2 regions of the Mesorhizobium sp. B2-5-13 genome follow, and region 2 is predicted to be linked to the other one. Evidence: riboswitches for the same ligand, from Rfam matches in the RefSeq annotation. Region 2 holds a riboswitch; the other holds the start of a gene.
The links. Region 2 has a riboswitch for thiamine pyrophosphate ahead of FJ434_RS26105 (YkoF family thiamine/hydroxymethylpyrimidine-binding protein). Riboswitches for the same ligand answer to the same signal wherever they lie in the genome.

Region 1: linked by a shared signal. The riboswitch ahead of thiB (thiamine ABC transporter substrate binding subunit) and the one ahead of FJ434_RS26105 (YkoF family thiamine/hydroxymethylpyrimidine-binding protein) in region 2 are both predicted to bind thiamine pyrophosphate.

Annotation. Positions count from the first base shown of each region.
Region 1 is NZ_VFUI01000023.1:30,991-38,256, reverse strand. Features, by position in the region: gene FJ434_RS25575 (RNA polymerase factor sigma-32) at 1-4, shown strand, start outside; gene FJ434_RS25570 (M48 family metalloprotease) at 21-1,490, opposite strand; gene thiQ (thiamine ABC transporter ATP-binding protein) at 1,723-2,499, opposite strand; gene thiP (thiamine/thiamine pyrophosphate ABC transporter permease) at 2,492-4,159, opposite strand; gene thiB (thiamine ABC transporter substrate binding subunit) at 4,183-5,181, opposite strand; TPP riboswitch at 5,225-5,339, opposite strand; gene FJ434_RS25550 (thiamine diphosphokinase) at 5,427-6,071, shown strand; gene FJ434_RS25545 (ABC-F family ATP-binding cassette domain-containing protein) at 6,073-7,266, shown strand, end outside.
Region 2 is NZ_VFUI01000024.1:60,265-67,530, forward strand. Features, by position in the region: gene FJ434_RS26090 (glycosyltransferase family 39 protein) at 1-549, shown strand, start outside; gene msrA (peptide-methionine (S)-S-oxide reductase MsrA) at 736-1,254, shown strand; gene FJ434_RS29925 (hypothetical protein) at 1,395-1,670, shown strand; TPP riboswitch at 1,884-1,997, shown strand; gene FJ434_RS26105 (YkoF family thiamine/hydroxymethylpyrimidine-binding protein) at 1,988-2,596, shown strand; gene FJ434_RS26110 (ABC transporter permease) at 2,640-3,458, shown strand; gene FJ434_RS26115 (ABC transporter ATP-binding protein) at 3,455-4,222, shown strand; gene FJ434_RS26120 (ABC transporter substrate-binding protein) at 4,215-5,231, shown strand; gene FJ434_RS26125 (isoprenylcysteine carboxylmethyltransferase family protein) at 5,414-6,109, shown strand; gene FJ434_RS26130 (DUF3309 family protein) at 6,395-6,559, shown strand; partial or broken gene FJ434_RS26135 (spermidine/putrescine ABC transporter ATP-binding protein) at 6,884-7,010, shown strand.

The sequences.
Region 1 (7,266 bases), on a different contig from region 2:
CTGATTCCCGCAACGGGCGCTTACTTGTCGGTGACGATCTTGACCTTGTCGCCGGCCGAAACCGCGGCCCCCGGCGACAGCGCGTTGAGCACGCGGAACAGGTCGAGCTTGCGGTCGACCCCCACCATCTGGGCAGCAAGCGAACCCATGGTCTGTCCCGGCTGCACGGTGAGCACACGAATATGCAGTGGCTTCAGTGCCGCCTTTTCGGCGGGACTGAGAATGCGGAAGGAGCCGCTGACCGAGCGAGCCACCGTCTCCAGCGAGGTGCTGGCCGAGGGAGCCGCGGTCAGCAACCGGTAGACCTGGCCTCCGGCCCGGATCACCGCGATATCGAACTGCCAGCCTTCGGCGCCTGCGTGCGCGGTCGCCGCCTCATTGCCGTTGATGGTTTCCTGCTTGACGGTGCTGTCGTCAAGGCCAGCCACCCAGCCGCTTCTGATATAATCGGTCAGGGCGCGGTTCTTGTCGATCGAAACGCCGTCGAAGCGGATCGCTATGTCGCCCGGACCGGTCGCCGTAACCGCTGCCGCTGAATTGTCGATGATGAAACCGTCCGGCACGGTGAACGACACGCCGAGGCCCGGATGCAGGAAGGTTTCGCCGCGCACATAGCCTTCTTCCGGCGTATCGCCATAAAGCAGGCCGTCTACGCCGGCGAGGAAGGAATCGCGGTCGCGCGTGCCGAAACCGGGCGCGCCGAACTGGCGGGCGTGGCGCTGTGCCAGATCGATGCGTTGCGGCGTGTTGGGGTGGGTGGCCAGAAAATCGAGGCTGGCGTCCGTGGCACCGCTGATCGAACGGAAATCGGTGTAGGCCGACATCGACTGCAGGAAGCGGCCGGCGGCATAGGGATCGTAGCCGGCTTCGCCGATCGACTTGATGCCGATGGCGTCCGCCTCCAGTTCCTGGTTGCGCGAGAACTGCGCCAGCCTGAGCTTGCCGCGAATCAGTGCTGCCTTGGCGGTCGGGCTGTCGCCGAGCACATCGGAAACGACCTTGGTCGCCAGGCCTTCCTCGGCCTCCAGCTGCTGGCGCTGCAGGCCGTGATTGGCGGTGACGTGGCCCATTTCATGCGCGATGACGGCGGCGAGCTCGGACGAATCATTGGCCAGCGCCAAGAGGCCGCGCGTGATGTAGAGATATCCGCCCGGCAGCGCGAAGGCGTTGACGTTGGGCGAATTGAGGATGGTGATGCGATAGGTCTGGGTCGGGTTGGCCGATACCACGGTCAAATTGCCGACCACCTTGGCGACCATGCGCTCGAGCTTGGGATCGGAATATTCGCCGCCATACGTTGCAAGGATGCGCGGATGCTGCGCCTTGGCGAGTTCGGCAAGCTTGTTGTTGGCGGCGACATTGTCCACTGTGATCGGCTTGTCGGATGGCTGGAAGCCGGATTCCTGGACCTCGGGAGGCGTGAACATCTGGCAGCTTGCCAGCGCCACGGCAAAGCCAGCCAGCGCCAGGAACCGCGCCAGCGGATTCATTCGTAGCCTGTCAGCGCTGATCGCCAGAATGGCTTCCTTTCAGGTCCTTGCGCATGACCACGGCATGCGCAAAACAAACTGCTACAGCGTCCGTCACGCGCCCCTCGGGGCGGGCAGCAGATGCTGTAGGCAAATCACGGCCTGTGCCGGACCGGTATCGAGCGGACCTAGCCACACTACTCCAGTCATGGCAAGCAAGCGCCACATCGCCTCAAGCCGGTTTGAGCGTAAATTATGTCCGCTTCCGGGCAATATCTCGTGATAACGCATCCCCGGCACCGGCACCGATATAGCGCCGGAACGCCTCCGGCCCAGCCCCTGCAAAGAAATCCTCCGAGGTGCCTGAGGCAGCGATGGTGCCATTGTCCAGAAACACCACTTTCTGCGCGATGCGGCGGGCATCCTGCGGCTGGTGCGTGACGAACAGCACCGTCATGCCACGCTCGGCATGGAGGCTGGCAACCAGGTCGAGCATGTCGTCGCGCAAGGCGGGCCCAAGCGAGGCGAAGGGTTCGTCGAGCAGCAGCACCGGGCGGTCACGCACCAGCACGCGGGCCAGGGCGACGCGCTGACGCTCGCCGCCCGAAAGCTCGCGCGGCAGCCGCTTCTCCTTGTCGGCAAGGCCGGTGCGTGCAAGGGCGCCCGCGATATCGGCGTGGTCTGTATCCGTCAACCGTAACGATGGCGAACGGCCGAGCCCGACATTTTGCTGGACAGAAAGATGGGCGAAAAGATTGTTTTCCTGGAATACCATCGACACCGGCCGCATGGCCGGCGGCTCGGCACCTATGTCGGCCCCGCCGATCAGTACGCGGCCGGATCTCGGCGTCTCGAACCCGGCCACCAGATTGAGCAGCGTCGACTTTCCCGAACCGCTCGGCCCCATGATGGCGGTGATCTGCGTCGCGGTGAATCCGACATCGAAGGCGAACAACGCCTCGCCATAACTGAACGAGACCTTGTCCAGCCGCACCGGAACCCCTTTGCCGTCAGCCGCCCCGTCAGACATCGCGGGCCATCCCCTTTCCCAGCCGATCCGCTGCCAGCACCAGCGCCAGGCAGACAAGGCCCAGCAACAACGCCAGGCCGGCGGCGTCCTGCGTGCGGTAGCTGCCCATGCGCGCCAGGAGAAGGTAGGGCAAGGTCTGCACGGAATCACTGCCGAACAGGGCGATCACGCCGAGATCGCCAAGCGACAGCGCCATGGCGAAGGCAAAGGCGGTGGCGAGCGGCCGCCGAAGCGACGGCCAGTCGACCAGCCACAGCCTTGACCAGCCGGAAATTCCGAGCTGCGCGCAGAGCCGCTCGTGACGCTCGCTTGCCGCATCATAGGCGGGACGGACGGCGCGCAGCGCGAAAGGCATCGCCATGACGGCGTTGACGGTGACGACCATGAGCGGGGCGACAGCAAAGACATCGCCGAGATGGCGCAACAGAAGGAACCAGCCGGCGCCGATGACGATCGGCGGCACGACCAGCACAAACCCGGCGCCGGTATCGGTGGCATGTTCGAGCAGTGTCCTTGAGCCGGAGCGGCGGTTCAATGCCAGCGCCCTCCGCGCCATTGTGAGAGCCAGCGACAGCATCACCGAAAGCAACGCCGACAGGAACGCGAGCACGGCACTGGTCAGTGTCGCTTGCCGGACAGTGGCCTCACCGGCCAGCCGGCCGAGATCGGCGCCCAATCCGGCCGCTACGGTTGCCGCCATGGGTCCCACGACGAACAGCAGCGCCAGCCCGATGAGCAGGGCATTCAGCACGGCCTCAGTCCTGTTGACCAAGAGATAGCGGCGCGGCGCGACCGACAGGTTGGCGTCGCCGGCCACGTTGGCGCCAAGCCGGGCCAACGCCAGCACCACGACAAAGGTCAGCGCGATCTGCAACAATGTCAGCGCGACAGCCCGCGCGGGATCGAAATCGAAGCGCAATGCCTGATAGATGCCGACCTCCAGCGTCGTCGCGGCCGGTCCGCCGCCGAGCGTCAGCACGATGGTGAAGGATGTGATGCAGAGCATGAAGACAAGTCCGGCGGCACCAGGCAAGGCGGCCCGCAGCGTCGGCCATTCGATCAGCCGCAACGCCGGTCGCGCTCCCATGCCGAGCTGGCTCGCCAGCCGCCACTGGTCTGAGGGGATGGTTTGCAGCGCCTCCAGGAGAAGGCGGGTAGCCAATGGCAGGTTGAAGAAGACATGGGCAACGAGAATGCCGGAGAGGCCGTAGATGCCCGGCCAACCCTGGCCGCCGACCCAGTTGGACAGACCGGCGAAATAACCGGCTCGGCCGTAGAGCGCCAGTATGCCGAGCGCCGCGACGATCGCCGGCAGAGCCAGCGGCACGGCGAAGAGCTGCAGGATGAAGGCGCGGCCGGGGAAACGTGGATGCCGCGACAGCGCCCGCGCCACCAACAGGGCAGGCCCGACCGAGAGCAGCGTCGACAGGGCCGCCTGCCAGAGCGTGAAGCGCACGACACGGAAGAGGTAAGGATCGAAGGCGGCCCAGGCGCCGGAAAAATCGTAGGCGCCTTCGGCGAGCAGCCCGGCAAAAGCGCCGCCGATCAGCAGCGAGGTTGCGGCAAGCGCGACAATGCCGGCTGTGATGCGGGGGTCAGAGCGGGTTTGCACTGAGAACCAACGATCGACTTGGGAAACATTGTGTTCCTTGGCGGTCATCTTACGAGACTCGCCCACAAAATCTACTTGCTCATCACCGCCAGCCATTCGTCCACCCAGGCCTTGCGGTTGGCCGCGACTTCCTCCGGGCTGAACAGCAAGGTCTTGGTCGGCTTGACCAGTTTGTCGAAGGCAGGGTTGAGCGGCTTGCCGGTCTTGCCGGCTGGGAACATCCAGTTGGTCTCCGGGATGGCGTCCTGGAATTTCGGCCCGGTCATGAAAGCCATGAACTTGGCCGCCAGCGGGTTCTTGGCGCCTGTCGTGGTGATGCCGGCGACTTCGATCTGCAGGTACTCGCCCTCTTCGAAGGATGCCGCCTGGTAGCGCTCGGTGTTCTCGGCGACCATGTGGTAGGCCGGCGAGGTGGTGTAGGACAGCACCATCGGCGCCTCGCCCTTGGTGAACAGGCCATAGGCCTCGCTCCAGCCCGGCGTCACCGTCAGCACCTTGGCCTTGAGCTTGGCCCAGGCTTCCGGCGCCTTGTCGCCATAGACCGACTTCACCCACAACAGCAGGCCGAGACCGGGCGTCGACGTGCGCGGGTCCTGTATGACGATCTTGTCATTGGCACTGCCCTCGACCAGGTCCCTCAGGCTTTTCGGCGGCGTCTTCAGCTTTTCGGTATCGTAGACGACAGCGAAATATCCGTAGTCGAAGGGGACGAAAGTATCGTCGCTCCAGCCGCCCGGCACATTGACATCGCTCACCGCGCCGTGCGGCGCGAACAGGCCCGACGCCTTGGCATCGGCGGTGAGATTGGTGTCGAGGCCGAGCACGATATCGGCCTTGGTCGAAGCGCCTTCCAGCTTGACGCGGTTGAGCAGCGCCACGCCATCGGCGACCGAGACGAATTCGACATCGCAGCCACATTCGGCCTCGAATTCCTTCTTCACCACCGGGCCTGGACCCCAGTCGGCGGTGAAGCTCTCATAGGTGTAGACGGTGAGCTTGTCCTTGGCCAAAGCTGGTCCGGACAGGGTCACTACAGTGGCCGCGATGAGGGAATATAAAAGCGTGCGCATCGGCGCCTCCTTCGTTTGCGTTGAAAGGAATTGAGGCGTCGGATTGTCCGAAACGTCTAATCCCTCCGCCGGTACAAACCGGATCAGGTTCAGCGGGTTGGCGAGACTGCCTCTCAGCCGGCCCGCGAAAGTCGCGTCCGGCACCCCGTTAGAGCGTTTCGACACATAAGCCCGGCCGACGGGACACGCAAGTGGGAGTTTGCCGCCTTCCGTTTCCCGTGCCGGGCTGGTAAGGGCGACGGGATATGAGCACATTCACCATCCTGCTTGGCGGCGATCTCATCCGCACGCCCCGGCTTGACCGCCAGGTCGAAGGCTCGCGCGTCATCGCCGCCGACGCCGGCATCGGCCACGCGCGGATGCTGGCCCTTGTTCCGGAACTGTGGGTCGGCGATTTCGATTCCGTGCCGCCCCATCTGCCCGCCCACCTGGCCGCGGTGCCGCGGCAAACCTTCCCGGCGGAAAAGGACAAGACCGACGGCGAACTGGCGATCGCGGCAGCCCTTGAACGCGGGGCGACGCGCCTTGTGCTGGCGGGCGCCTTCGGCGGCAAGCGCGCCGACCACGCCTTCCTGCACCTGGCGCTTGGTCTGCGGTTGGCCGAAGCCGGAACGGATGTGCTTCTGACCAGCGGTGCCCAGGAGGCTGTCCCCTTGCTGCTCGGCAGGGCCGGCTTCGATTATGCCGACGGCACGCTGTTTTCGATCCTTGGCTTCTCCGAACTCTCCGGCCTGACCGTCACCGGCGCCAAATGGCCGCTCGACAAGGTCGAGGTGGCTTTCGGTTCATCGTTGACCGTTTCCAACGAGGTCAAGGGCCGCCTCGATATCGCGCTTCGCCATGGCCGAGCCCTGCTGCTCGCCCATCCCTATCCTTTGCCTGAAAGCTGACATGGCCCCGCCTCTTCTCAATCTCGACGGGATAAAACTGACTTTTGGCGGCACACCGCTGCTCGACGGCGCCGCCTTGACCGCTTCGGCCGGCGACAAGATCGCGCTGGTCGGCCGCAACGGGTCCGGCAAGTCGACGCTGCTCAAAATCGCCGCCGGCCTGGTCGAGCCGCAGGACGGCGAGGTGTTCCGCCAGCCTTCCGCGACAGTGCGCTATCTGCCGCAAATGCCAGACATGGACGGCTTCGCCAATGTGCGGGCCTATGTCGAAGGGGGGCTCGGGCCAGCCGACGATCCCTACCGCGCCAGCTATCTGATGGAGCATCTCGGCCTGTCGGGCGAGGAACGGCCAGGAGACCTGTCCGGCGGCGAGGCCAGGCGCGCCGCCCTTGCCCGCGTCATGGCGCCGGAGCCCGACATTCTGCTTCTTGATGAGCCGACTAACCATCTTGATCTGTCGGTCATCGAATGGCTGGAAGAAGAGCTCGTCCGGACTTCCTCGGCGCTCATCGTCATTTCGCATGACCGCCGCTTCCTCGAACGCGTGTCGCGCGCCACCGTCTGGCTCGACCGTGGCCAGACCCGCAGGCTGGACAAGGGCTTTGGCCATTTCGAGGAATGGCGCGACCTGGTGCTGGAAGAGGAAGAGCGCGAGCAGCACAAGCTCGGCCGCCAGATCGTGCGCGAGGAGCACTGGCTGCGCTATGGCGTGACGGCGCGGCGCAAGCGCAACATGCGCCGATTGGGCGAACTGCAGACCATGCGCCAGCGCTTTCGCGGCCATCGCGGCGCCGAAGGGTCCGCGACCATGGTGGCAAGCGACGCCGCCGAATCCGGCAAGCTGGTGATCGAAGCCAAGAACATCGAGAAGAGCTTTGGTGATCTCACCGTGGTCAAGGGGTTCTCGACCCGCATCCAGCGCGGCGACCGCGTCGGTCTTGTCGGGCCGAACGGCGCCGGCAAGACGACACTTCTGAAGATGCTGACCGGCGAATTGGCGCCGGATGCCGGTTCGGTACGGCTCGGAACCAATCTGGAAATCGCCACGCTTGACCAGAAGCGCGAGGCGGTCGATCCGCAGGAGACGCTGGCGCAATATCTGACCGACGGGCGCGGCGAAAATCTCGTCATCAATGGCGAGCAGCGCCATGTCGTCTCCTACATGAAGGATTTCCTGTTCAAGCCGGAACAGGCC
Region 2 (7,266 bases):
GTGGTCGCTCTGGCCTTTCTCGGTCACCGGCTCGGCGCCGTCGAGATGCGAAAGCTGGCGATCTGCGCCTTCATCTGCATCGTCACCATGTCGGGCGGCTATGCGGCAATCCGCTGGACGGACTGCAATGTGCGCGGGCGCATGGACGCCGTCTGCTGGCCGGCGCAGCCGATCTCGGACGAGGCCGAGGCAATCTGGCACGCGGCGGCGCCCGGCCAGCTCGACATCGTCGGTGGCGACACCAATCTTGCCATGCTGGCGGGCCTCAATGCCTATGACAAGCCGTCGATCTTCACCGACCTCGATATGCGGTTCGCACCCTGGATCACGAGGCAGCGGTTGCGCGACCATGGCATGCTGATGATTTGGCGGGGTCATGGCGTGCCGCCACAGTTGCGGGCATGGTTGGACAACATCCCGGTCAAGACGGTTCTTTTCAGCTGGTCGCGCGAGGCGCCGCCGGTAGCGATCAGTTTTGCCGCCATTCCGCCTGGTACGCGATATCTGCCGGTTGCCGCCAGCAGCCGGACCCGGCATCCGCGCGTCTAAGGCGGGCAGTGTCATGCGCCGGTTCGTTGGGGCGCGCCTTCCACCGGTATGACCGAATGGCCGCTCGTCTGACTGGACGAACCGGGCGACAACGCCCATTTATGGGGATATCCATATTTGTTGTCGCGCAATTCCCCGGGGAAAGCGGCTACACTTTTCCTGGGATTGCCTTTGAGGAGACGTTACATGGCGACTTCGAGCGAACGTGCAGTGCTTGCCGGTGGCTGCTTCTGGGGCATGCAGGATCTGATCCGGCGCTTCCCGGGCGTCCTCGCCACCCGTGTCGGCTACAGCGGCGGCGACGTGCCGAACGCCACCTATCGCAATCATGGCACGCATGCCGAAGCCATCGAGATCACCTTCGATCCGGCGAAAATCAGCTTCCGCCAGCTTCTGGAATTCTTCTTCCAGATCCACGATCCGACGACGCGCAACCGCCAGGGCAACGATGTCGGCATGAGCTATCGCTCGGCAATCTACTACACCAGCGAGGAGCAGAAGCGTGTGGCGGAGGACACCATCGCCGATGTCGATGCCTCCGGCCTGTGGCCCGGCAAGGTTGTCACCGAGCTCGCGCCGGTCGGTGCGTTCTGGGAGGCCGAGCCCGAGCACCAGGATTATCTGGAGAAATATCCCAACGGCTACACCTGCCATTTCATCAGGCCAGGCTGGAAACTGCCGGTTCGCGAAAAGGCAGTTTCATAAGTTTTTTTGGCGGCGGGCAGAAGCTCCCGCTGGTTGCCACAAGACCATATCGATAGCGGCTGTTAACCACCGTCCGGCGGGTTGACAGTTCGAATCGGCGCGAGGGGTGCCGCCGGGCGGTCGTGGCGGACACTGAATCGATGCGCATGGAAATCGCGGAACGTCAGTCCGCGATTTCCATGCTGCGAAAACTATTTCCCGCAGTTGCTGTCGTTAACGGTCGGCGCCGTCGCATTGCCATTGGCATCCGTCTGCGCGCCCTGCGGATTGTTCGGGTAATTCTGGTCCGCGTTGGAATTCATGTTGCAAGGGCAATAGTGAAGGCCGCAGCCGCGAGGATTTTCATAAGCATGGTTTGTCTCCATTTCTATGAATTCATCGCCAGAGCGGTTCACGGGCTTCGCGGAAGCAACTGACCGCTCTATCTCTTTGTTTTGACGCAAGTCCGGCCAGAAACCGCTTCACACTTTTCCTGCGATTGCGTCTGGTGAACAACCCCTCGGCATTGCGAAGGTTTCAGACAAATTTCCGAGCCGGGGGCACCCGGTTGCGTCTGCGCTGGCGCAATGCTTTTGGCGCAGCTTGCTGAAAAAACAGCTTCCCCAACCGATCGAATGGTGCTTTAACGCCGCCATCCACAGGGGTGCTCCGTACGGTCGGGGCTGAGACGGGGGCGGCAAGCCCACAGACCCTAGAAGCTGATCTGGGTAATACCAGCGGAGCGAGGCGGGCGATGTTTTCAGGCGCACAGGTTTCCCTATATCCAATGGCCGACGATTTTGTCGGCGTCATCCTGGGCGCGCTCGGCGCGCTCGATCCGTACCGCGACAAGCTCAGGATCGAGACCGACGACATCTCGACCCTGCTGGTCGGGCCCCCCGAGGTGTTGTTCCCGGCGCTGCGCGACCTTTTCGTGGCTGCGTCCGGCAGCGGCAAGCATTGCGTGCTGTCGGCCACCATTTCGCGTGGCTGTCCAGGGGAGCCGGACGATCCAATCTGCCGCTCCAACACGTTCGGCGGACCCGCCGGGCCACTCGGACCACGCAAGCAAGCGGCCATCACCGCAGTGCGCGGCGCGCCCGCCACTGGCCAGCCTGCGGCGGCGCAGTTCTCGCTCTATGTGATGGGCACGGACGACCACATGGACGAGATCTATGGCTGCATCGATTTCCTGAAGCAGTCCGGCGTCTACGATCGCTCCAAGAATTTCTGCACCAAGCTGCGCGGCGATGCCGGCGCGATCTTCTCGGCGCTCGATGAAGCGTTCTGCCGCTTCGGGCCAGGCGCCGGCCACGTAACCCTCGACGTCACGGTTTCGGCCAACAGTCCCACTGCCGTCTGAACCGCTCGCGCCGAAGCGCGCGCGCCGTCAAGGTTATCCTCTCGTGGTTTCATCGTCATTCAACCCGCGTCAACTCGCGGGCTTCTTCGCCCAGGCAGCGCCGGCCGTGATAACGATCGGTCTGGTGCTCGTGGCTTGGGAACTCTACGCAAACCATTCCGGCATCAAGCCGACGGTTCTGCCGGCGCCCTCGCGCGTCTTCGAACAGGCGATGCTCAATCGTGACGCGCTGCTCGACAATGCCATTCCCACCATCGGCGCCACGCTGATCGGTTTTGCCTGTTCGCTCAGCGCCGCCTTTGCGCTGTCGATGCTGGTCGACTTCTTCCAGCCTTTGCGGCGCGCACTGTTTCCCGTGTTTATCGTCAGCCAGACTTTGCCGCTGGTCGCCATCGCGCCATTGGTGGTGCTTTGGTTCGGTTTCGGGCTGACGCCCAAGATCATGTTGGTGGCGCTGGTCACCTTCTTCCCGATGCTGGTGGCCCTCGTACAGGGCTACGAGGCGACCGAGGTCGAGATTGGCCAGATGCTGCGCGCCATGGGAGCAGGGCGCTGGCGGGTCTTCATGCTGGCACGGTTGCCTTCGGCGCTGCCGTATTTCTTCGCGGGCCTCAGGATCTCCATCACCTACGCCGTCGTCGGCGCCATCTTCGCCGAATATGCGGGCGCGGCCAAAGGGCTGGGCATCTATATGCTCAACGCCAAGAACAATTTCCGTCCCGACCTGGTGCTCGCCGCCGTCGGCGTCAGCGCCGCGGTCACCCTCGTCCTGTTCGGGCTGACGGCGCTGCTGCAGCGTCTGGCCATGCCCTGGGAACAAGCCGCTGGCAGGCAAGCCGCCGGAAAAGGCCCGCAAGCATGAGCCGGCTCGAATTGCGGCATATGCGCAAGGTCTTTGGCGGGCTCGAAGTGCTCGCCGACATTTCACTGCGCGTGGATGCCGGCGAATTCGTCTCGATCCTTGGGCCTTCGGGTGCCGGCAAGTCGACGCTGTTCCAGCTTTTGACCGGCGCCGAGCATGGCGAGGGTGAGATGTTCTTCGACGGCGCGCCGCTCGACGATCACGGCAGGCATTTCGCCTTCATGCCGCAGCGCGACGCGCTGATGCCGTGGCGGCGCATCCTCGACAACACGACGCTGGGGCTCGAGGTGCAAGGCGTCAGCCGCAAGGAGGCGCGGACGCGGGTCGCGCCGCTGTTTGCCGAGTTCGGGCTTGCCGGCTTCGAGCGGCATTTTCCAGCGCAGCTTTCGGGCGGCATGCGCCAGCGCGCGGCGCTGCTGCGCACTGTCGTGCAGGAACGCGACATGTTGCTGCTCGACGAGCCGTTCGGCGCGCTCGATGCACTGACCCGGGCGGCCATGCAGCGCTGGCTCGAACAGATGTGGCGGCATCATCGCTGGACGGCGATGCTGATCACCCATGATGTGCGCGAAGCCGTGTTCCTGTCCGACCGCATCTATGTGCTGTCGGCGCGGCCGGCCCATGTCGTGCGCGAAATCAAGGTGCCACTGCCGCGCCCGCGTGATCCGACCAGCACCGCCACACGGCAGGCCGGGGCACTCGAGGCCGAAATCCTCGATATTTTGCTCAACCTCCAGCCATCCAAAGGACATGACCATGACTGACTTGACGCGCAGGCAAGCTCTGCTGCTCACCCTTGCCGGCAGCGTACCGCTGATCACCGGATCGAGCCGCTCCTTCGCGGCAACGCGGAAGGTTACCGTCGCGCTCGACTGGACGGTCAACACCAACCACATCGGGCTGTTCGTCGCCCGCGACAAGGGCTTTTATCGCGAGGCGGGCCTCGAGGTCGACATCCTGCCCTATAGCGATACCGGTGCCGGTACGCTTGTCGCCAACCGCGTCGCCGATTTCGGCATCAACGGCACCATCAGCCTGTTCACCCAGAGGACCGCTGGGGCCGACTTGAAGGGTGTCTATGCCGTCGTGCAGTCCGAGACAGGCCGGCTGGTGTTCAATGCGGCGCGCAGCGAGATCAAAAGTCCGAAGGATCTGGATGGCCTGACCTATGGCGGCTTCGGCAGTGCCTGGGAGAACGCACTGATTTCAACCATCATCCGGCATGATGGCGGCAAGGGCGATTTCGAGACGGTGACGCTCGGCACTTCCGCCTACGAGGCGCTGGCCAACGGCTCGGTCGACTTCACGCTCGAAGTGTCGACCTGGGAGGGCGTCGAAGCCGAACTCAAGGGCGTCAAGCAGCGCAGCTTCGTCTACGCCGACTATGGCGTCCCCGACGAGCACACGACGCTTATCTCTTCGAGCGAAGCCTATCTCCAGGCAAATCCCGACCTGGCGTCATCCTTCATCCAGGCAACGCGGCGAGGTTATCAGTTCGCGGTCGATCATCCAGAGGAAGCCGCCACGCTGCTGATCGCCGCCAACAAGGATGCCCTGAGCAATCCGGCGCTGATCCACGCCTCGCTGAAGACACTGATCGAGGGGCACTATCTGCGCGGGCAAGACGGCACCATCGGCATCATGGATCCGGCCAAGATGGAAGCGATCGGCTCCTATCTCCTTGCTGCCGGCATCCTGCACGACGCCGATGGCAAGATCGTCGCGCAACGTCCCGATTTTGCGAAATATTTCAGCAATGTGTACCTCAGATAGGCATCAATGCGGAAACCGCGAAAGGATCGTCCGATGCTGGACGCCGGGATGTCGCCAAGGTTGCGGCCCCGACAACCCCGGGTGCGGCCCTCACCTTCGATCCGGTTTGATGCCGATCTGATCTTCTCGGTTAACGACCCGGCAATGGTTGCGTGCGAGGGTCGCCCCGAGGGATCATCGGGATGCTTGCCTTGCTCATGTTAAAAAGCGACACACTTTCGCCTGCAGCAGATAACCGGTTTTTGTCCGCGGCGCGCAAGCGCGAGATTCTGCTCGACCTGCGCGAAGGTTTCTTTCGTGTCTGCGCCTTGGTGTGCGCGGGGCTGTTCGTCTATCGCGGCGTCTATCAGCTTATCGAAGATCCGACCCGGCTCAATGCCGCGCTGGTGGCGATTTCCGAGATACTCACCTTCACCTGGCTGCTTCTGTCGCGGCGTCCGGTGACGCGTGACTGGAATCCGCTGACGGTCATCGTTTCGGTGTCAGCCAGTTTTGGCGTTGCGTTGATCACCCTCCAACCAGGCATTGCACTCATTCCCCTTTATGTCGCCGCGCCGTTGCAGTTCATCGCACTGTTGTTCGTTATCTGGGGTAAGATCTCGCTGGGGCGTTCTTTTGCGATCCTGCCCGCCAATCGCGGTGTGATGACGGGCGGTGCCTATCGGCTGGTGCGGCATCCGATCTATGCTGGTTACCTCGCCGGCCATGTGCTCTACCTCCTGTCGGCCTTTTCCTTCCACAATCTCGCGGTCTATGCGGTAATTACCTATCTCCAGCTTTACCGCATCTTGCGCGAGGAGGCCTTGTTGGCCACCGTGGCGGAGTATCGCGCCTACATGGAACGCGTGCACTACAGGCTGTTCTATCGGCTATTCTGAGAGCAAGATCGCCAAGGCACTGTTGGCGAACCCATTTTTGGGCTGTTCAGGGGCGGGCCGCCTCAACATCGCCCAGTGAATCAAAGACTCCCGGCAAAAGCCAGGGTTGTCAGCAGTCCGAGCCCGCCGTCCAGGCGGGCTTTTCTGCGTTTCGGGGCGGAATGTTCCGCAGCTGCAATGGTCCGGCGGAACGCCAGCCCTCCTAAAACGTTCATACCTTGCAACATCCGAAATGGCGCGATGTTGAAACAGCGCGAAAGCGCGCATTCAGGAGCAGGGAAGGCCATGGGTCTAGGAACGATACTGATCATTATTCTAATCCTCGCGCTGCTCGGCGGCTTCAGCGGTCTCGGCGGTGGCCCGTTCTACGGAACCGGTTATTATGGTGGTGGCGGTCTCGGACTTGTGTTGCTCATCGTCATCATCCTTGTCGTTCTGGGACGCATTTAGCAGTTCGATCACGGCGGCAATCGGAATCGCGTGGCCACGCTCACGTCGCCGGGCACCGGATTGTGATGCAAGCAAGCCGGCTTGTGATCCGGCATTCCGCGGGACTCGCATAGGGTGATTGCGGTCCACACCCCCGTGGAAACAAGAGGAGAAGGTCCCACCCTTTCATCCTCCTGCAAGGCCCGCCCGGTGTCCCCGGAGCGGGCTTTTTCATCAAAGCGATTGCCTCGAAGTGCTGGCTCGCCGCAGGGTGATGCTGGGCCACTTGCGGTGAAGCGTCCGTCCGCGCCGATCGCTGACAGAGTTCACATAGCTGCGCGTGCTCTCGACGAGCCGCTCGGCGCGCTCGACAAGGCGTTGCGCTTCCATGCAGATCGAATTGAAGCGCATGCAGCGCGAGATCGGCATCACCACCATCTTCGTCACCCACGACCAGGAAGAAGCGCTGACATGCTGGCGGAGGGGCAGGATGTGGTGCTGCGGTGGTCACCGGAGAGCACGGTGCTGATCGCGGCGGGGTAGTCAGGGCGTCTATAGCTGCGACGGTTGGCATTCCTTCGCGCCCGCCTCTGTCCTGCCGGACATCTCCCCCACGAGGGAGGAGATCGGCTGTCATCGCCGGTTTCACAGATGTGCCATGTGCAAAAAGTGTAGTAAGGCTGAAGCTGCCAATCTCCCCCTCGTGGGCAGGGCTATCGCATATGAGT